4 regions of the Paenarthrobacter sp. NPDC018779 genome follow, and region 4 is predicted to be linked to each of the others. Evidence: riboswitches for the same ligand, from Rfam matches in the RefSeq annotation. Region 4 holds a riboswitch; each other region holds the start of a gene.
The links. A riboswitch is a leader RNA that binds a small molecule or an ion and turns the genes downstream of it on or off. The one in region 4 is predicted to bind thiamine pyrophosphate.

Region 1: linked by a shared signal. The riboswitch ahead of thiO (glycine oxidase ThiO) and the one ahead of ACH488_RS16825 (ECF transporter S component) in region 4 are both predicted to bind thiamine pyrophosphate.
Region 2: linked by a shared signal. The riboswitch ahead of thiD (bifunctional hydroxymethylpyrimidine kinase/phosphomethylpyrimidine kinase) and the one ahead of ACH488_RS16825 (ECF transporter S component) in region 4 are both predicted to bind thiamine pyrophosphate.
Region 3: linked by a shared signal. The riboswitch ahead of thiC (phosphomethylpyrimidine synthase ThiC) and the one ahead of ACH488_RS16825 (ECF transporter S component) in region 4 are both predicted to bind thiamine pyrophosphate.

Annotation. Positions count from the first base shown of each region.
Region 1 covers NZ_JBIRZS010000002.1:166,834-171,654, forward strand. The annotation lists gene ACH488_RS03135 (RNB domain-containing ribonuclease) at 1-324, opposite strand, end outside; gene ACH488_RS03140 (ferritin-like fold-containing protein) at 366-1,034, shown strand; gene thiE (thiamine phosphate synthase) at 1,031-1,696, opposite strand; TPP riboswitch at 1,724-1,843, shown strand; gene thiO (glycine oxidase ThiO) at 1,836-3,095, shown strand; gene thiS (sulfur carrier protein ThiS) at 3,092-3,328, shown strand; gene ACH488_RS03160 (thiazole synthase) at 3,332-4,129, shown strand; gene ACH488_RS03165 (hypothetical protein) at 4,204-4,506, opposite strand; gene ACH488_RS03170 (DUF3107 domain-containing protein) at 4,542-4,766, opposite strand; gene ACH488_RS03175 (TetR/AcrR family transcriptional regulator) at 4,817-4,821, opposite strand, start outside.
Region 2 covers NZ_JBIRZS010000001.1:60,863-65,683, reverse strand. The annotation lists gene rpmA (50S ribosomal protein L27) at 130-393, opposite strand; gene rplU (50S ribosomal protein L21) at 453-761, opposite strand; gene thiD (bifunctional hydroxymethylpyrimidine kinase/phosphomethylpyrimidine kinase) at 1,105-2,625, opposite strand; TPP riboswitch at 2,617-2,715, opposite strand; gene ACH488_RS00325 (Rne/Rng family ribonuclease) at 2,789-4,821, opposite strand, start outside.
Region 3 covers NZ_JBIRZS010000021.1:15,768-20,588, reverse strand. The annotation lists gene thiC (phosphomethylpyrimidine synthase ThiC) at 1-1,536, opposite strand, end outside; TPP riboswitch at 1,531-1,638, opposite strand; gene ACH488_RS17855 (amidohydrolase family protein) at 1,724-2,806, shown strand; gene ACH488_RS17850 (VOC family protein) at 2,885-3,757, shown strand; gene ACH488_RS17845 (hypothetical protein) at 3,870-4,310, shown strand; gene rpsP (30S ribosomal protein S16) at 4,538-4,821, shown strand, end outside.
Region 4 covers NZ_JBIRZS010000018.1:51,019-55,839, forward strand. The annotation lists gene ACH488_RS16815 (energy-coupling factor transporter transmembrane component T family protein) at 1-34, opposite strand, end outside; gene ACH488_RS16820 (ABC transporter ATP-binding protein) at 31-1,569, opposite strand; gene ACH488_RS16825 (ECF transporter S component) at 1,569-2,189, opposite strand; TPP riboswitch at 2,268-2,403, opposite strand; gene ACH488_RS16830 (NUDIX hydrolase) at 2,557-3,270, shown strand; gene ACH488_RS16835 (DUF4235 domain-containing protein) at 3,307-3,567, shown strand; gene mnhG (monovalent cation/H(+) antiporter subunit G) at 3,636-4,019, opposite strand; gene ACH488_RS16845 (monovalent cation/H+ antiporter complex subunit F) at 4,009-4,287, opposite strand; gene ACH488_RS16850 (Na+/H+ antiporter subunit E) at 4,284-4,821, opposite strand, start outside.

The sequences.
Region 1 (4,821 bases), on a different contig from region 4:
GGTTTCCGCGTCCAAGGCTCCATCGGGAACAACAAAGGAGGGGACGTCCGCAATGGCGTAAAGAACTTTGTAGCCCTCGCCTGCGCGGTCGATGAAAAGGGCCTGGTCCAAGTCGGTTGAGGTGGCGGGATCAATGGTGACAAAGGGAACGTCGAGCAAATCCCGGGCGGGTAGTTGATGGTGTTCAACGGCCGCTCGTGCCTCCGCCAACGCTTCGCCGGGGTACTCCGCGGGCAGTTCCAGCTCGGTCCTGAGCGCGGCCAAGGACTCCGCGAGCTGGTCGGAAGAATCGTCGACGTTGGGCGCTATCCGATGATGTGACACGAAAGTCAGACTAGCCCGAATTCGACGGATAGTCTTGGAACATGGGCACCTCCACCGGCCGCAACGACTCCCCGGGACAGCTCGCCGCCGGGCTGCTGGGTGCCATGGCCTACGGGGAGTTATCCGCCTTTGGGCGGTTGTCCTCCGACTCCCGTATGGCACCGACGCTTCGCGAACGGGCCATGCTGGCCAAGATCGCTGTTGGCGCCTTCGGAAACTACGCCGTGATCAGTGGCCGGCTCACCGAAATGGGGAACGATCCAGAGGATGCCATGCTCCCGTTCCAGGGCTCCTTCGACCATTTCCACGAGCGGACCCCACCCGGTGACTGGTTCGAGTCGGTGACGAAGGCCTATGTCATAGACACCGTCTCGGCGGACTTTTACCGAACTGTCGCCGGGTTCCTCGATTCCGGGATCCAGCATTTCGTCCAGCAGGTCTGCTCGGCCGACCAGGCTACGGAGGCCCTGCGGATCCTGCTGCGCCGGGCACTGCGGGATGCCCCCCGGCTGGCTTCGCGGCTCTCGCTTTGGGGCCGCAGGATTGTGGGGGAGGCCCTCACCCAGGCCCAGCGGGTAGGCCTGGAGCACCCGGACCTTGGACCACTGCTGCGCGATGGACGCGGATCCCGTGCCGCAGTCCATCAGCTCACCGCCGAGCTGGCCGAACGGCACGGGCGCCGCATGACGGGGCTTGGGTTGACGGCCTAGGCCGCGTCGAGCGCCGCAAGCAGTGCCCGCGCGGCCGCCGTCGGGTCCGCCGCCTCGGTGATGGCGCGGACCACCACGATGCGGCTGGCGCCGGCGGCAACCACTTGCTCCACGTTTTCAAGGTCCACGCCGCCGATGGCGAACCAGGGCAGGTCCACCCCGGCTTGTTTTACGGCTTCCGCAGCATATGTGACCAGGTCCAGCCCCACAGCAGCGCGGCCCGGCTTTGTGGGCGTGGCCCAGAGGGGTCCTACGCAGAAGTAGTCCAGGCCACCCGTACCCCGGGAAGCAGCCACAGCCGCGTCCACCTGCTCAGGCGAGTGGGTGGAAAGGCCGATTGTTTCCCCGTCCGGGAGCAGCTCACGGGCCGCCCCCAAAGGGATGTCCTTTTGGCCGATGTGGAACACCGGAGCCCCGGAAATACGGGCAACATCGGCACGGTCGTTGACGGCCCAGAGGCGTCCGTGGCGGCTGGCAACCTTGTTCAGGACCTCCAGCAGTTCCAGTTCTTCGGCAGCCTCGAGCGTCTTGTCGCGGAGCTGGATGATATCCACTCCGCCCTCGAACGCGGCGTCCACAAAGTCTTCGAAATCGTCCTGCCGCCGGCGGGCGTCGGTGCACAAATACAGGCGGGCAGGGGAAAGGAGATCAGGCTGGGTCATGCAAACCAGAGTAGTTCCTCTAAACTGGGCACGTACTGCGGGAGCCGCGACGATCGACTTTATGACCGTCCGGCTGAGAGGGCTTCAGCGCCGACCGCTTGACCTGATCCGGCTAGTACCGGCGTAGGGAAGGGAATCCATGGCAGAAGCCATTCACGCAGATGTCGCCGTCATCGGGGGCGGCGTCATTGGACTCGGGATTGCGCATGAGGCGCGACGCGTGGGCCGTTCAGTGGTCCTTATCGACCCGGCACCGGCAAGCGGAGCAACGTTTGCCGCCGCCGGCATGCTGGCGCCCGTCAGCGAGCTCCACTACCAGGAGGAAGACCTCCTGGAACTCATGCTGGAATCGTCGCGGCGCTGGCCGGCTTTCGTGGACAGCCTCGCCGCGTCGAGGGAAGCGGCCGGATACCGCACGACGGCGACCCTCGCCGTGGGTGCCGACGCCGCCGACCGCCGTGCGCTCGCGGACCTCCGGGCAGTCCAGGTGGCTGCGGGACTCCAGGTGGAGCCACTCCTGCTGAGGGATGCCCGTGGGCGCGAGCCACTGTTGAGTCCCCAAATTTCCTGCGCGTTCCACATTCCGGCCGACCACCAGGTGGATCCGCGCAAGCTTGCAGCGTGCCTCCTGGCGGGTCTGGCTGCCCACCGTCCCGCCGACACCAGCTGGATCGAGGGGACCGAAGACGGGTTCCACGTTCGGGAACCGGCCGTCAGCCTGCTCTGGGCCGGAGGACGCGTAGGCGGCGTTGAACTCAGCGGCGGTGGGCGGGTCCTGGCCAAGGAAACTGTCCTTGCCAATGGCCTGGATGCTGCGACCATCAGCAGCCTCCCGGAGCAGCTCCATCTCCCGTTGCGGCCGGTCTACGGGGATATCCTCAGGCTGCGCGTCCCGGAGTCACTGCAACCCCTCGTCACCTCCACTGTCCGCGGAATGGTGAGGGGTGTGCCGGTCTATATCGTCCCCCGTGAGGACGGGACCGTGGTGATAGGGGCCACCCAGCGTGAAGACGGGTTGTCCAGCAGCTCCAACGCCGTCTCGGCCGGGGGCGTCTACCAGCTCCTGCGCGATGCCCAGGTCCTTGTCCCCGCCGTCGCCGAACTGGAGCTCCTCGAAACGACCGCCCGGGCAAGGCCGGGAACACCGGACAATGCCCCGCTGCTGGGACGCGTGGCGGGCGCCGGCGGAGAGGTCCAGGGCCTCATCGTCGCCACGGGCTTCTTCCGGCACGGAGTTCTCCTGACTCCCGCGGCCGCGGCAATCGTGGGCGGCTTGATAACGGGCTCGGCCGATCCCCGGTGGACGCGCTTCAGGCCGGACCGCTTTGGGCCGCCGGGAAGTGCACCCGCCATCCATACCTCGGCGCACACAAGACCATTCACCAAGGAATCAGCATGAACATCAAACTCAACGGGGCCCACCACTCAGTAGTGGACGGGGCCTCCGTCAGCACCCTGGTCACGTCCGTCACCGGCCGTGAACTGGACCACCGCGGACAGGCGGCCGACGGCGGCAAGCTGGGTGTCGCCGTCGCACGCAACTCCGAAGTAGTGCCGCGCAGCCAGTGGGCCGCAACGGACCTCGCTGAAGGCGATGAACTGGAACTCGTTACCGCCGTCCAAGGAGGCTGAACCATGACCACAACAAGCATCGAAACCCGGATCGACCCCTTGGTCATTGACGGTGTTGAACTGACCTCCCGCCTCATCATGGGAACGGGAGGCGCCCCCAGCCTCGAAGGCCTGGGAGCCGCACTCCTGGCCTCCGGGACGGAACTGACCACCGTGGCCATGCGGCGTTACTCTCCGGCAGAGGCCGGTTCGCTCTTCCAACTCCTGGTGGACAACAACATCCGGGTGCTGCCCAACACCGCAGGCTGCTTCACTGCCAAGGACGCGGTGCTGACCGCTGAACTGGCACGCGAGGCGTTGGAGACCGACTGGGTCAAGCTTGAGGTCATCGCTGACGAACACACCCTTCTTCCCGACGCGGTGGAACTCGTGGAGGCCACGGAACAATTGGTGAACCGGGGCTTCAAGGTGTTCGCCTACACCAACGACGATCCCGTGTTGGCCCTGCGCCTGGAGAACCTTGGCGCCACAGCCGTCATGCCGCTCGGCGCGCCGATCGGAACGGGCCTGGGTATCCTCAACCCGCACAATATCGAGGTCATCGTCTCCCGCGCTTCTGTCCCAGTGGTCCTGGACGCTGGTATCGGCACGGCCTCCGACGCGGCGCTTGCCATGGAGCTGGGGTGTGACGCTGTCCTCCTGGCCACCGCTGTGACCCGGGCCCAGAACCCGGCCCTGATGGGCGAGGCGTTCAAACACGCAGTCCTGTCCGGCCGGTTCGCCCGCCAGGCCGGACGGATTCCACGCCGGGAGCACGCCTTGGCGTCCTCAGCCATGGAGGGCCGCGCAGAGTTCCTCTGACCCTTAAACAGTCGTGGCCACCACCTTTTAGGGCGGTGGCCACAGCTGTTTAACGCCGGTGGTCAGGGACCTGCCTAGAGACGCAGGGCCTTGGTCAGGGCCGTGGTGTCCCGCGAAGTACGCGTACGGCCCAGGTAGACCACCGCGCCTGCGGCAGCTGCCGTACCCAGCACGATGGGCAGCACATAGGGAATCCACGTCAGCCCAGGCTGGTAGCCGAGGCCGGCCGCGATGAAAGCCACCCAGGCCAGTGCGCCGATGCCCAACGACAATCCGGCCGGCAAGGCAATGCCGTACTTGCCGTGCCGTTTGTCATTTGCCCACACCAGGAAACCGGTGGCGACAGTCGCAAACGCAACAACGACGAGTGAAAGCATGGGGACTCCTTAGCGGCAGTAGTCAGGGCAAAGTGTCAGAGTGCGCCGAAGCCCACGCGCCGGACTTCCTCGGCGCCGATTTCGACGTAGCCCAGGACGCTGCCCGGAACGATCACCTGGCGGCCCTTGTCGTCCGTCAACCGCAACTCCGAACCCTTGGAGAGGGCGTCTGCAACCAGCTTGGCTACGGCGTCAGCATCCAATGCGGATTCGAGCACAATTTCACGGCCGACGTTCTGAATGCCGATCTTTACTTCCACAGCAAGGCCTCCAAGCCAATCAAGAATTAGGTCAGTCCTTTATTTGTAGCCTAGG
Region 2 (4,821 bases), on a different contig from region 4:
TCCTCTGTTGCTGTAAACAGCGCGAATGCCATGTCCGGCGCGCACCGGGCGCCCCGAACGATTGTAATGCGGTTAAAAGAACGGTGGAGCGGGCCTTTTGGGCCCGCTCCACCGGTTCAGAACTTGTTGTTACTCTGCAGCTGCAGCAGCAACGATGTTCACTACGCGACGGCCGCGGCGAGTACCGAACTCAACCGCACCAGCCTGGAGTGCGAACAGGGTGTCGTCGCCACCGCGACCCACGCCTGCACCGGGGTGGAAGTGGGTTCCACGCTGGCGAACGATGATTTCGCCTGCGGAAACTACCTGGCCACCGAAACGCTTGACGCCGAGGCGCTGTGCGTTGGAGTCACGACCGTTGCGAGTGGAGCTCGCGCCTTTTTTGTGTGCCATGTGAAATGCCTGCCTCTAAATATGTGGGGAAACTGAAAATCTGAACTGCGTAAGGAAAGTTACGCGATGCTCGTGATCTTGATCTTGGTCAGTTCCTGACGGTGACCCTGGCGCTTCTTGTAGCCGGTCTTGTTCTTGAACTTCTGGATGACGATCTTGGGACCACGGAGGTCCTCCAGGATCTCGGCCGTGACCTTCACCTTGGCCAGGTCCGCAGCAGCGGAGGTGACCTTGTCGCCGTCAACCAGGAGCAAGGCGGGCAGCTCAAGCGTGCTGCCGGCTCCACCGGGGACGCGGTTCAGCGTTACGTAGTCTCCAACGGAAACCTTTTCTTGGCGGCCGCCTGCGCGGACAATCGCGTACACCACTTGGGTACTCACTTCTCTCGACGTTTCTTACTAAATTTGCGTGCGGAACTCGAACCGGAATCAGGCCTGGTTCACGCTGTGCCTCAACGCCGTGGACTCCAGATCGAAGCCCGCGAGTCATCCCGTGAATAATTCCAGGGGGCATAACCCAAGTGTTGGCGTAAGCACCGAAGATCAAGATTACGCTAATTCGACCCTCGGCTGCAAATGAGGCCGGGTCCGGAAGCCACCGCGTGACGCTAGTCACCAGTAGGAACGGACTTTCCCGGCACCGTGCCCATACAGCCTACAGGCTCCTGGACGCTTTACCGGGATTTCACCTCTTCGACGCGCGGGTGGTCCTTTAGGCGTACAACCGCGGGGCGTCGAAGAAGGCAGTCTCATGGCGGCACGAATGGGCGAAAGCCTCCACCATGGCAGCCCGGTCCTGGCTGGAAGCGACCACCGCGGCCGCGTCTGTGAAGCCAATGGCCTTGCGGGTGGCCTCGGCGAAGTCTTCATCGGCGTAGGTCTTCAACCAGTCCGCATACGCGTGCTCCGACGGGGACCCTGCCTTGACGTAATTCGCGTGGAGCTGGTGTCCCACCTCGGCGTAGAGCCAGTAGCAGGGCAGGATCGCCGCGAGCAGCACGCCGTAGCTTCCAGAGGCCGAGGCCGCCAGCAGGTGGTCCACATAGGCCTTGGTGACAGGACCGGTGTGGGTAGCGGCCTGCCTGGTGCTCAGCCAATTCCGGTGCAGTTCGGATTCGACCTCGAGGCAGAGCTGCGAGGACCTGGCCCAGAACAGCTGTTCTTCCTCGGTGGGAGCGAGGGCACCTGCGCGTGCCAGCACCCGCGAATAGCCGTTGAGGTAAAGGGCATCCTGCGCGAGGTAGTAGTTGAACTGGGGTTCTGGGAGGCTGCCAGACTCCAACCCGTGGATGAAGTCGAGGCCGTAGATGGCGTCCAGTTCAGGTGCCGCTTCCTCCCACAGGCGGGCGGCGAAAGCCCCCGGGCCTCCAGCCTGCTGTGCTTGGTGGAAGTGGTTGATGGGGCCGCTGCCATGGCCCACCTCCAGCACATCCGCCGTGGCCAGGGCCTGCAGGAGCCAGGGCTTGACCTCCCGCAGCGACGCTTCCCAGTCTCCCGTCCGCGCCTGGACCGTGGCCAGCGCCGAGGACAATGAGCAGCCCGTTCCGTGGCTGTTCTTCGTCTCCACCCGTGGCCCTGCCACCGAGACAAAGTCCTGCCGCAGCAGCCCGTTCGTGTTGACGAGCGCATCGGGGCACTCGGCTCCTGCCAAGTGTCCGCCCTTCACCAGCACGGTGTTTCCGCATTCGGCAGCGAGCCGCTTGCCCTGTTCGAGGGCGGTGGACCAGTCCGTCGCCTCCGGCTCCCCCAGCAACATGGCCAGTTCAGGAATGTTGGGGGTGATGAGGTCGGCCAGCGGCAAAAGTTCGCGCAGTGCGGCTTCGGCGGATTCCCGGAGGAGTCGGTCACCACTGGTAGCTACCATTACCGGATCAAGGACCACGACGGCGGGACGCACCTTCTCGAGCCAGCCACGCACCTCGCCGATCACTTCGGCGTCGCCCAGCATCCCGATCTTGACGGCGTCGATGGTTACATCGCTGCTGATCGCCTCAAGCTGCTGCCGCAGGAAGTCCACGGGCGGGACATGGACGGCAGTAACACCCAGGGTGTTTTGCGCCGTGAGCGCCGTGACCACTGCCATCCCGTAGCCACCGTGGGCGGCAATGCTTTTCAGGTCTGCCTGGATTCCTGCGCCGCCGGAGGGGTCGGAACCGGCGATGCTGAGGACACGCGGGTATTGCCGGCCGGTGCGGGCCACGGCGTAGACGGCTGAATTCAACGATGAAGTCATGAGGGACATCCCTTCGCCGGTGCTAACCGGACAGGTTCAACGGGTCTGGATCTCAGCCCGGCCCAACGCCTGGCACCCCGTGTCAGTGACCAAGCCTAACGGACCGAGGGTCCGGCAGTAGCTACTGCCGGACCCTCGGTCCGTTACATGACGTTGGCAATGCCTAGAGTTCCGAGGCCGGAACCCCCACGCCGAGGATAATCGGCTCAGAAGCAGCGGACTCCTTCTTGGCCTGCTCCTGCGGCGCCTTGGCTTCATGGGCCGCTCCCCCACCGGTGGAAGCGGACACCTCGTGGTGCTCCACCGTGGTCTCGTTGGCAGCACCCTGCGCCCGGCTGGCGCTGCGGTTCCGGCGACCACGCCGACCGCGGGCACGGCTGGACGGATCGCTTTCCTCCGCAGCAGCCTGCCGGGACGGGACAGTTTCCGCCGGAGCAGCATCAGGGGCGGCCGGCTCATCCTGGCTTTCGACAGTCACAGGACCCCCACCCAGGTGGGAGAAAGCCTCGGCCAACAGGTCCAAAGTCATGGCAGGCTTCTCCGAAGCCGGCTCCTCGTGGTGTTCCACGAAGGGCAAGGCAACCTCTTCACCACCGAACCGGAGCACCGGCGTGGCACGCGGGGTGCCCTCGGCGCCGCTTGAATCCGGCACCTCGTCAGCGTGCTCCGCTCCAGCCCCGGTTGCGGCGGCGGCTGCGGCACGTGCTTCCTCCTCGGCCCGGTGAACCTCGTCATCGTGCAGGTGGGCAGCGTGCGCTGCAGCGGCAATCGTGGCCAGGGCAGCCCTGGTGGCCTGCGCTTTGGCCTGCCGGGCGGGGTCCACCGGCTCGGGCACCGGCGTCGAAGGCGCGGGAGAGGCAGCGGCGTGGACCGGCGTCGGGCTCTCTGCCGGCTGCCCCCCGCCCTTGCCGCGGCGGCGCTTCCGCTCAGTCCGGGTGGAAGGCTGCTGCTGGGTGTCGGCGTGCGGCCGGTGCTGCTCGGCGGCAACGACGTTGGCACGCCGATGCTCCACGGGCTCGTCGTGGGTCACCACACCGCGTCCGGCACAGTGCTCACACTGCTCGCCAAAGACCTCCAGCAGGCCCGTGCCCATGCGCTTGCGCGTCATCTGCACCAGGCCGAGCGATGTCACTTCGGCCACCTGATGCTTGGTACGGTCCCGGCCCAGGCATTCCACGAGGCGGCGCAGCACCAGGTCGCGGTTGGATTCGAGCACCATGTCGATGAAGTCGATGACGATGATGCCACCGATATCGCGCAGGCGCAGCTGGCGGACAACCTCCTCTGCGGCCTCAAGGTTGTTCTTGGTGACGGTCTCCTCGAGGTTTCCACCGCTGCCGGTGAACTTCCCGGTATTGACGTCCACCACGGTCATGGCCTCGGTACGGTCGATCACCAGGGATCCGCCCGACGGCAGGAAGACCTTGCGTTCCAGGGCCTTGTGGATCTGCTCGTCGATGCGCCAAGCCGAGAAAATGTCCTGGTCCTTGGTCCACTTTTCGAGCCGGCCCACCAGGTCCGGCGCCACATAGGTGACGTAAGCCTCAATGGTGTCCCAGGCATCGTCACCGGAAACGATCAGCTTCGAGAAGTCCTCGTTGAAGACGTCACGGACCACCTTGATGGTCAAATCGGGCTCGCCGTACAGCAGCTCGGGTGCCAGCACCTTCGTGGAGGACGCCTGGCCCTCGATGCCTTCCCACTGCGCACGGAGGCGGTTGATGTCGTGGGTCAGTTCCTCTTCCGAGGCGCCTTCGGCAGCCGTACGGACAATGACACCGGCGTTTTCCGGCAAACGGTCCTTCAGGATCCGCTTGAGGCGGTTGCGTTCGACGTCGGGCAACTTGCGTGAGATGCCCGTCATGGAACCGCCGGGGACGTACACCAGGTAGCGGCCCGGGAGGGAAATCTGGCTGGTCAGGCGTGCACCCTTGTGCCCGACGGGATCCTTGGTTACCTGCACCAGGACGGAATCGCCCGACTTCAGGGCGTTTTCGATCCGGCGCGGCTGGCCCTCGAGATTAACGGCATCCCAGTTGACCTCGCCGGCGTAGAGGACCGCGTTGCGGCCACGTCCAATGTCCACGAACGCTGCTTCCATGGACGGCAGCACGTTCTGTACCTTGCCCAGGTAGACGTTGCCGATCAGCGAGTCCTGCTGGGTCTTGGAAACGAAGTGCTCGGCCAGGACCCCGT
Region 3 (4,821 bases), on a different contig from region 4:
GTCCCGCCAACGGAATTCGAAGCGCGCTTTGGAGAGGGCGTCGTCGCGTTCGTTCGCACCGGGATGTCCCTTGGCGAGGTCTGCGGCATGGGCTGCGATCTTATACGTGATCACGCCTGTCTTGACGTCGTCCTTGTTGGGCAGGCCCAGGTGTTCCTTGGGGGTCACGTAGCACAGCATGGCCGTGCCGTAGCGGGCAATCTCCGTGGCTCCAATGGCCGAGGTGATGTGGTCGTAGCCGGGCGCGACGTCGGTCACGAGGGGTCCCAGGGTGTAGAAGGGGGCGCCCTTGCACAATTCCTGTTGCCGTTCCACGTTTTCCCGGACCAGGTGGAACGGGATGTGCCCCGGCCCTTCCACCATGACCTGGACGTCGTACTCCCATGCACGCTGTGTCAGTTCGGCCAAGGTGTCCAACTCGGCGAACTGCGCGGCATCGTTGGCGTCGGCGGTGGCGCCGGGACGCAGTCCGTCACCGAGCGAGAACGCGACATCGTACTTGGCGAAGATTTCGCACAGCTCATCGAAGTGGGTGTAGAGGAAGTTCTCCTCGTGGTGGGCCAGGCACCAGCCCGCCATGATGGAGCCGCCACGCGAAACGATTCCCGTCACCCGGTTGGCCGTCAGAGGAACGTAGCGAAGGAGGACCCCCGCGTGGATGGTCATGTAGTCCACCCCCTGCTCGCACTGCTCAATCACCGTGTCACGGAAGATCTCCCAGGTGAGTTTGTTGGCTTCGCCGTTGACTTTCTCCAGGGCCTGGTAAATGGGGACCGTGCCGATGGGCACGGGGGAGTTCCGGATGATCCACTCGCGCGTGGTGTGGATGTCGTCTCCCGTGGACAGGTCCATGACAGTGTCGGCACCCCACTGGGTGGCCCACTGCAGTTTGTCCACTTCCTCGGCAATGGAGCTGGTCACAGCCGAATTGCCGATGTTGGCGTTGATTTTCACCAGGAAAGCCTTGCCGATGATCATCGGCTCGGATTCGGGGTGGTTGATGTTGTTCGGGATGATAGCGCGGCCTGCGGCCACTTCGCTGCGGACCAACTCAACGTCGCAGTTTTCCCGCAGCGCCACAAAGCGCATTTCCGGGGTCACGATGCCCTGCTTGGCGTAGTGCATCTGCGTGACGGTCTTGCCTTCTTTGGCGCGGCGGGGCACCGGCTGGGCGCCCTTCCATTCCGCCGACGCCGCGCCTCGGCGCACAGCCGACTTGCCGTCGTCGAGCAGGTTCCGTTCACGGCCGCTGTAGCTTTCGGTGTCCCGGCGTTCCTCTATCCAGGGCTGCCGGAAAGGACGCAGGCCCACTACCGGATCGCTGCCCGGTCCGGCGGTGCGGTACACCTGCAGGGGATCGTTGGCCTGGCCGTTGGGCGATGGCTCCAGCGCAATTTCGGTCACCGGTACGCGGATGCCGTGGCGGGGATCTTCCAGCCACGCCAGCGAATGGGACTTCAGCGACTGCGTGACCGTCTCCTCTGTGGGAACAGACTGGTTTTGGGCAGGGCTGTGCTGTGTTTCTGTGGTGCTCAAGGATTACTCACTTCCTTCGCCGGCATTACCCGGACAGGTTCAACGGTCGCAGACTGCGTCAGTCCGATCTCAGCCCCTGCAGGGGCCCCCGTGTGGTCGTAGACGAAGCTACCACAGCTCTCCGGGTGGTCCCAGTCACAAGCCGCCCGGCAGGACGTGGCCGGCGGGGGAGCACTAGGCTTCTGCCATGGCCAACATCATTGAATTCAGCGGCCCCGTGCTGGTCGAGGCCCACCAAGAGCACCAGGGAATGTGGTCTGTGGACGGCCTGCTGACCTTTCAACGGCCGCAGGAAGCGCCGGACGTAGTGCTCGAAGGCTGGGTCCTTCCCGGCTTCGTGGACGCCCACTGCCACATTGGCCTCGGTCCGGGCGGAAGCGTGGACGAGAAAACCACCTTGGATCAGGCAGAAACAGACCGGAACGCCGGCACGCTGCTGATCAGGGACGCCGGCTCGCCCAGCAACACTCGCTGGGTCCAGCAGCGCGCGGACCTTCCACGGCTGATCCGGGCGGGGCGGCACATCGCGCGGAGCCGCCGCTACCTTCGAGGCCTGGGCCACGAGGTGGAGCCCGATGAGCTGGTGGAGACAGTGCGCAAGGAAGCCCGCGACGGTGACGGCTGGGTGAAACTGGTGGGCGACTGGATAGATCGTGGCGTCGGAGACCTCGCCCCGTCGTTTCCCGCCGCCGTGGTCAAGGACGCCATTGCCGCTGCCCACGACGAAGGCGCCCGCGTGACCGCGCACTGCTTCGCCGAAGACACAGTGGACCAGATGCTCGACGCCGGTATTGACTGCATCGAGCACGCCACCGGTCTCTTGCCGCGGCACATCCCCCGTTTGGTGGAGCAGCAGGTGCCCATCGTGCCCACGCTGATCAACATCGCAACGTTCCCGGACATCGCCGCCCAGGCCATGCCCAAGTTCCCGGACTATGCCCGGCACATGACTGCCCTGTGGGAGCGGCGCCGCGAACGCGTCCTTGAGGCTTTCGAAGCGGGAGTCGCCATCTATACGGGTACGGACGCCGGAAGCGTCATCAAACACGGCCGGATCGCGGACGAAATGCAGGAACTGCACGACGCCGGCCTGCCGCCTGCCGCTGTCCTCAACGCTGCCACTTGGGGTGCCCGGGCGTGGCTGGGAGCCGACGCCATCAGTGAAGGCGCGAGTGCCGACGTCGTGGTTTGCGGAGAAGACCCCCGGCACAACCTGGCGACCGTCAGCGAACTCAACCATGTTGTTCTGCGGGGTGCGGTCATCCGCTAGGAATAAATTGAAGCTTCAAGTAATTTAGACAGATAGAGCGAGCCGAAAAGCGGCCACCTTCATTACCAGGAGCATCACATGACCACCTCATCCACCCAGGACCTGCTGCCTGCCGAACTCACCATGGGCGCGGTGATGCTCAAGGTCGGCGACATGAAAGTCATGGGCGACTACTACCAGCGCGCCCTGGGCCTCCAGGTGGTGGCCGAGCAGGATGGCGGCCTGTACTTGGGCCGCCAAGGCAAGCCGGTGGTGCATTTGGCCCCGGCCGCCGGGCTCCAGGTCCCCGGTCGCGGCGAGGCGGGCCTGTTCCATACGGCCATCCTTTTCGATGACCAGCCGTCGCTTGCGGCAACCATCGCCACAGCTGCCCAGTACGAACCGCGGGCATTCGTTGGCAGCGCTGACCATTTGGTGAGCGAAGCGTTCTACTTCACCGACCCTGAGGGCAACGGCATTGAGCTCTACTATGACAAGCCGCGCGAGGTCTGGCAGTGGGACGGTAAGAACGTGGTGATGGACAACGTGGCGCTTCCGCCGCAGGCCTACCTCCAGCAGTACCTCAGTGAAGAGGCTGTGACGGGACAGGCCAAGGCCGGCGCGGGAATCGGGCATGTCCACTTGCAGGTGGGTGACGTGGCCACGGCGCAGAAGTTCTATGTGGATACCCTGGGCTTCGAGCGGACTGCCGGGTGGCATGGCCAGGCGCTGTTCGTTTCGGCGGGTGGGTACCACCACCACATGGCCATGAATGTGTGGAACAGCCGCGGCGCCGGGCCGCGCCGCGACACCCTGGGCCTCGGTGAAGTGCTGATCGAAGTCCCTGATGACGATGACGTGCGGGCGCTGGCTGACCGCCTCAAGGTCGCCGGGCTGCAGAGTCACCACACCGGGAAGGAACTGCGCTTCGAAGACCCTTGGCGGAACCAATTGCGGGTTGCCGTCCGCTAGGGGCGTGTCGCACCGGCCGGGTGTCTGCTGCACTAGGCTGGGCAGTGGCGGGGAACGGGCCTGCGGGTCCGTATCCGCGACTTGTCAGCACGACGGAATGAGAGTAGTTCCCATGGGCTTTGCCGAAATTTTTGTAGCCACCCACGACGAAGCACTGAAGCGGGCTGCGGCCCTTGAACGCGGCGCCGACGTTGCCGGGTCCGCCGTCCGGATCGATGGCATCACTGATTTCGAAGTTGAACAACTTGGCGATCTTGCCGGGCAGGCCGTGCATGCTGCCGGGGCCGATTACGAGCTGGCCCTGGTGGACGTCACCAGCGACGCGCTCCTGGGTGTTCCCGAGGCCATGGTGCGTGCGCTGGCTGAACTCCTCAGCTATGAAAGCGAGGGAGACGGCAATGTCCTGGACGATGTCGCAGCCGCCTGGGCGGAGCAGGATGACATGCCGTTCGGTGCAACTGCATCCCGTGGATACGTCCAGCAGCTCGCCTCGCTGGCCACGGATGTGGAGAATGCAGACCGGGCTGGACTCTACGTCTGGTCGGTTGCCTGATCCTTTCACCACCCTGGTGGCGGGTCGGCGTGTGGGCAACGGCACACCGGCTCGAAGCGGCCAAGTCGTAATTGCGCCGCCCATCTGGCACAATGGACAGGTACTCGATCGGTGCGGCCCCTCTCTCCGTGCACGTATCTTGTCCTTCGAACCCCTTAGTATGGCCCGCCCCACGGGTGCAGAACACCGGGTTCACCCTCGTTTCAGAAACAGGAGTGACCACAAAAGTGGCCGTAAAGATTCGCCTTAAGCGCTTCGGTAAGATGCGCGCACCGTACTACCGCATCGTCGTCATGGATGCCCGCGCCAAGCGCGATGGCCGTGCCATCGAAGAAATCGGCAAGTACCACCCCACCGAAGAGCCGTCGTACATCGAGGTCGCCTCCGAGCGTGCCCAGTACTGGCTTTCCGTTGGCGCCCAGCCCACCGAGCAGGTTGCTGCGATCCTCAAGATCACCGGTGACTGGCAGAAGTTCAAGGGCCTGCCTGGCCAGGAAGGCACCCTGAAGAC
Region 4 (4,821 bases):
CATGGTTGCTCCCCAGGCTCAGTGCCTCCCTCATGCGGCACCTGCTTCCTGTTTTTCGGCCTGGTTCGCTGGCGTGAGCCGCAATTCCGTACCGCCCAGGACTGCGCTGAACTCCTCGTCGTGGGTCACCGAGACTACGGCCGTGCCTTGGTCCAGCAGCTCCGACAGGAACGAGGCCAACTCGGCCCACGTGTTCGCGTCCTGGCCAAACGTGGGTTCGTCGAGCACCAGCACTTGGGGATGCGCGGCCAGGACAGTGGCCACGGACAGCCTTCGTTTCTCGCCGCCGGAAAGGGTGTAGGGGTTCGCGTCCACCAAGTGCGTCAGCCGCAGCCGCTCAAGCAGTTCGTCCACTCGTTCCTCGCCGTGGCCAAGATGCCTGGGGCCGAACATGAGCTCATCCAGGACCTTGCCCGTGACGAACTGGTGCTCCGGTTCCTGGAAAACGGTACCGATGCGGGAGATCAGCTGGTCTGCTTTCCACTTGAACGGATCGATTCCGGCGCCTTGGGAAAGTTCGACGGCGGCAGACACCTTGCCGTGAACCGGCGCCAGGAGGCCCGCCATCGTGAGCGCGAACGTTGACTTGCCCGCACCGTTCGGACCCGTGATGGTCAACGCTTGTCCGGCCCTGACCTGCGCGGTAACCCCGGCTTGGACAGGCACGGGTGGGATCCTCTTGAATCCCCGGCGACGGGGTTTTTCCCGGGACACAGCCAGGTCCTGTGCCGCCAGAAGCAACGGTGCCGGTCCCGTAGGGTCGGCCTTCCTGCCCCGGGTCCGCGGGACATAGCCGGGAACCCACACGCCGGCATCAATGAGCATGGTCCGTGCCTCGGAAAGCACGCGATCCGGCGGCCCGTCCAGGAGGACCCCACCGCCGGGTTGCAGGACCACAATCCTGTCCACCAGGTCCTTCCACACGGACACCCGGTGCTCCACCACCACCAGGGTTGCACCGGTCTTGTCCAGGCAGCGGCCAACGGCGTCGCGGACTTCCAGCACTCCCGCCGGGTCCAGGTTGGCTGTCGGCTCGTCCAGCAGGAGCAGCCCTGGCCGCATCGCCAGAATTCCGGCAAGCGCAAGGCGCTGCTTTTGCCCTCCGGAGAGTGCCGCCGTCGGGTGGTCCAGTGCCAGGCCGCCACCTGCAGCGGTACGCAACCCGACGTCGTCGAGCGCTTCATGGACGCGAGCCCAAATCTCTGCCCTCGGAACGGCGAGGTTCTCGGCACCAAACGCTACGTCGTCGCCCACGCGGGACAGGACCACCTGCGTTTCCGGGTCCTGCTGCATCAAACCGGCGCGGCCCCGCTGTTCGCGCGGCAGTGCGCCGTCGATCAGCAGTGAGCCTGTTTCATCCGAGTCGTCTTCCTCGTCGCCCAGCACCCCGGCAAGGGCGTGCAGGAGCGTCGATTTGCCGGCTCCGGAGGGACCCAGCAGGAGCACGCGCTCCCCGGGTTCGATCCGGAGGTCCAGTCCGTGGATGGCAGGGGCGGACCGCCCGGCGTGCCGCCATCCCCAGCCCTCGGCGGAGATGGCGGCAGGCTGGCCGCTGTTTGTGGCGGCCATCAGTTGAAGACGGGCTCCGACGCAGCCTTGCGGGACGCGAAAGCGCTCAGCACGCCAGTGGAAGCGAGTCCACGGGTAGCTACCCAAGACAACGCACCGGCAATGATCGCGCCGGACAGGGTGCAGAATGCGATGTACGCCAGCTTGTCCACGGCCTCGTAGGCGATGTTCCAGCCCCACGGGAGGAACGAGTCGTTGAGGCCGCAGAAGAGTCCAGCACCGGCACCCGCCAGGAGCGAGGTGGGCAGGTTGAACTTCTTGTAACGGAACGCAGCGAACACCAGCTCGGCGCCGAGGCCCTGCAGGATGCCGGAGATCAGCACCGTGGTGCCGTACTGCGAGCCCATGATGAGCTCGCCGGTGGCGGCCACAGCCTCGCAGAACAGCGCCGCACCCGGCTTGCGGATGATGAGCATGCCCAGCACTGCGGGGATCATCCAGCCGCCGGCGATCAGGCCGGTAAGGGGCGGGTAGGCCGCGTTCATGGGGATGGATACGATTGCGGCGCCCTGGGACCATGCCCAGAAAATCACGCCGCCGGCGATGGCGATCAACGCTGCCACCACAATGTCTACAACACGCCAGCTGTTACTGGTCTTCTTCACGCTTGCCGTGGTCATTTCTTTGCCTCCTGAGGTTACAGGAGGGGAAAGTGCTCCCCGGATACCCCGGCCGGCTCACGCCGCCCTGGTCCGGACACTCTGAGAAGCTCGACTCCCTTGCGCCGGTACTAACCGGATCAGGTTCGAGGGTCTGCGGCTGTCCGCACTCTCAGCGCCCTCGCGTCTCCTGCATCGCTGCAGGTTCGACGGCGGCGCTCCCCTGTCGTTATCAATCTGCCCTTATGGGCGTGGTTCAGTTTACACCTGAAGGGGTTTGCGGGGTCATGCGGCTGGTCATAAATCCGTTGCGGGGCCTGCTTTACGCGCCATTCCCCGACCTTAGGGCGCACAACAGGCCCCGCAACGTAGCTGAGACAATGGCTGCATGACGGAAACTCCCGGTCCAAGCCATCCTGACGCAGCCAAGCCAGTGGCCGAAGCCCGCCTTGCGGCCAGCGTGATCCTGCTGCGCGATACGCCTGCTGGGCTGGAGGCCTTCGTCCAGCACCGGGTGTCCACCATGGACTTCGCGGCGGGGATGGTGGTGTTCCCCGGTGGCCGCGTGGACGCCGCGGATTCCGCAGGATGGGACTACTCACCCGGGCTTCTGGAACGGCATGCCAAGGAGTGGCGACTGAGCTCAATCGCCGCAGCAGAACCCGATTCCCCCACGACCGGCGGACAGGCAGGCAAGAGCGCCGGCACCGTTCTCGCCGCCGCCATCCGCGAGGTCCAGGAGGAAGCCGGCCTCACGTTGGATCCGGCCGACCTGCGGCCGTGGGCCAACTGGATCACGCCGGTGGACATGCCCAAGCGGTTCGATACCTACTTTTACGTCGCCAAGCCTGCCCCGGACACCGCACCGCAACACCAGACCACCGAGGCCTGGCAGTCACTGTGGATGCCCGTTGACGGAATCCTGTCCGCGGAGGCCGAGGGCAAGCTGCAACTCATGCCGCCCACGTATTACCTGCTCAAGGAAATCTCCGGTTTCGATTCCGTTGATGCCATGTGGACCGCGGATCATAAGGTGGTTCCCGTACTGGCACCACCGGGCTCCCTGGCCGCCTTCCTCAAGGAGAGGGCGAGCCGGGGCTAAGCAGGATCCTCCGGGTTGTGAGGTTAGGCTGAAGGCATGAACTTCTTCCTCAAGCTTCTGGGCGCAGGCGTGAGCCTCGGCGCGGGTTTCCTTGGCACCAAGCTGGTCAACAAGGGATGGGAAAAAGCCACGGGCAACAAGCCGCCCAAAGGCAACGATGACATGGAAACGAGCCTCCGCTCAGCACTGACGTTCGCCCTCATCTCGGCGTTTGTCAGCACCCTCATCCAGGTCCTGGCCAGCCGGGGTACGCAGCGCGCAATCGCCCGCTTCGCCAAGTCCCAAGACATCGTCTAACACCAACGCGGGGTCACTTCCGGCCCATGGTGGACGTCGGGATGGGCCGGAAGTGACCCCGCGTTGGCCTAGTCCTCCGAGCGTCCTTCGGCTGCCCGCTGCACCACGGCTTCCAGTTCGTCCTTGGTGAGCAATTCGCGGTGCCCATGCTTGGTACGGTAGGCCGAACGCCCCACCATGTGGGCAGCAACGGGTGCCGTGAGCAACTGGAAGATCCAAGCCACCAGCAGCACGGGCCACACCCACCAGGTGCGCATCTGCAGGCCGATCGCGGCGAGCATGAGGAACAGGCCCAACACCTGCGGTTTGGTAGCCGCGTGCATGCGGCTCATGAGGTCCGGGAAGCGCAACAATCCAATGGCCGCACCCAGTGACATCAGGGCGCCCACCACCAGGAAGACTGCCGTGACGGCATCTACTACGAGGTCGACGCCGCTTGCATCAGGAGTCATTGGCCTGGCCCCTTCGCTCAGCCACAAACCGGGCCACGGTCACTGATCCGATAAATCCGATCACCGTCAGGGCAACCAGGAGCATGAGGTTGTTCAGGTGCCGGTTGACGGCCATATCCACGGCCAGCGCAGCGCCAAGAATAGCCAAGAGCACGTCGGACGCGAGCACGCGGTCCAGCAACGAAGGCCCGACGGCGATCCGGATGATCGCCCCTGCCGCGGCGAGGCTGAGGATCACAGCGGTAACTATGAGGACCAGTTCTTTCACAGTGATGCTCCTTCCATGCCGGTGGCTTCAGTCCGGAGGGCTGCCACTTCCTCGCGGGTGCCCATGATCCTGATCAGTCCGGCTTCGATGTCTTGCACTTCGTGCCGGATCTTCCGCACATCTTCCTCTCCGTAGATGTTGAGGGCGTGCAGGTAGAGCGTGGAGGTGGAGCGGTCCACTTCCACCACCAGCGAGCCCGGGATCAGGGATATGACGTGGCCGGTGGCCGTCACCATGAGGTCGGCATGGCTCCGCAGCGGAACAGCGACGACGGCGCTGCGCACCTTGGGTCCCTTGACCACGGCCAGGTAGAGGACCAGGAAGCTCGCTGCCACCACTTTGCCGAGGAACATGAAGGCGAAGGGAATGGCGCGGAGGATGTTGAAGCGGCCGCTCAGTTCAACGGGCGGCAGGTAGAACAGCTTGGCCACCACGATGGCGATGAGCGCGCCGAACAACAGATTGCCAGGGCTGAAATCCCGCCACAGGGCGCCCCACACAATCACCAGCCAGATCAGCAGTGGGAGTTCGGTG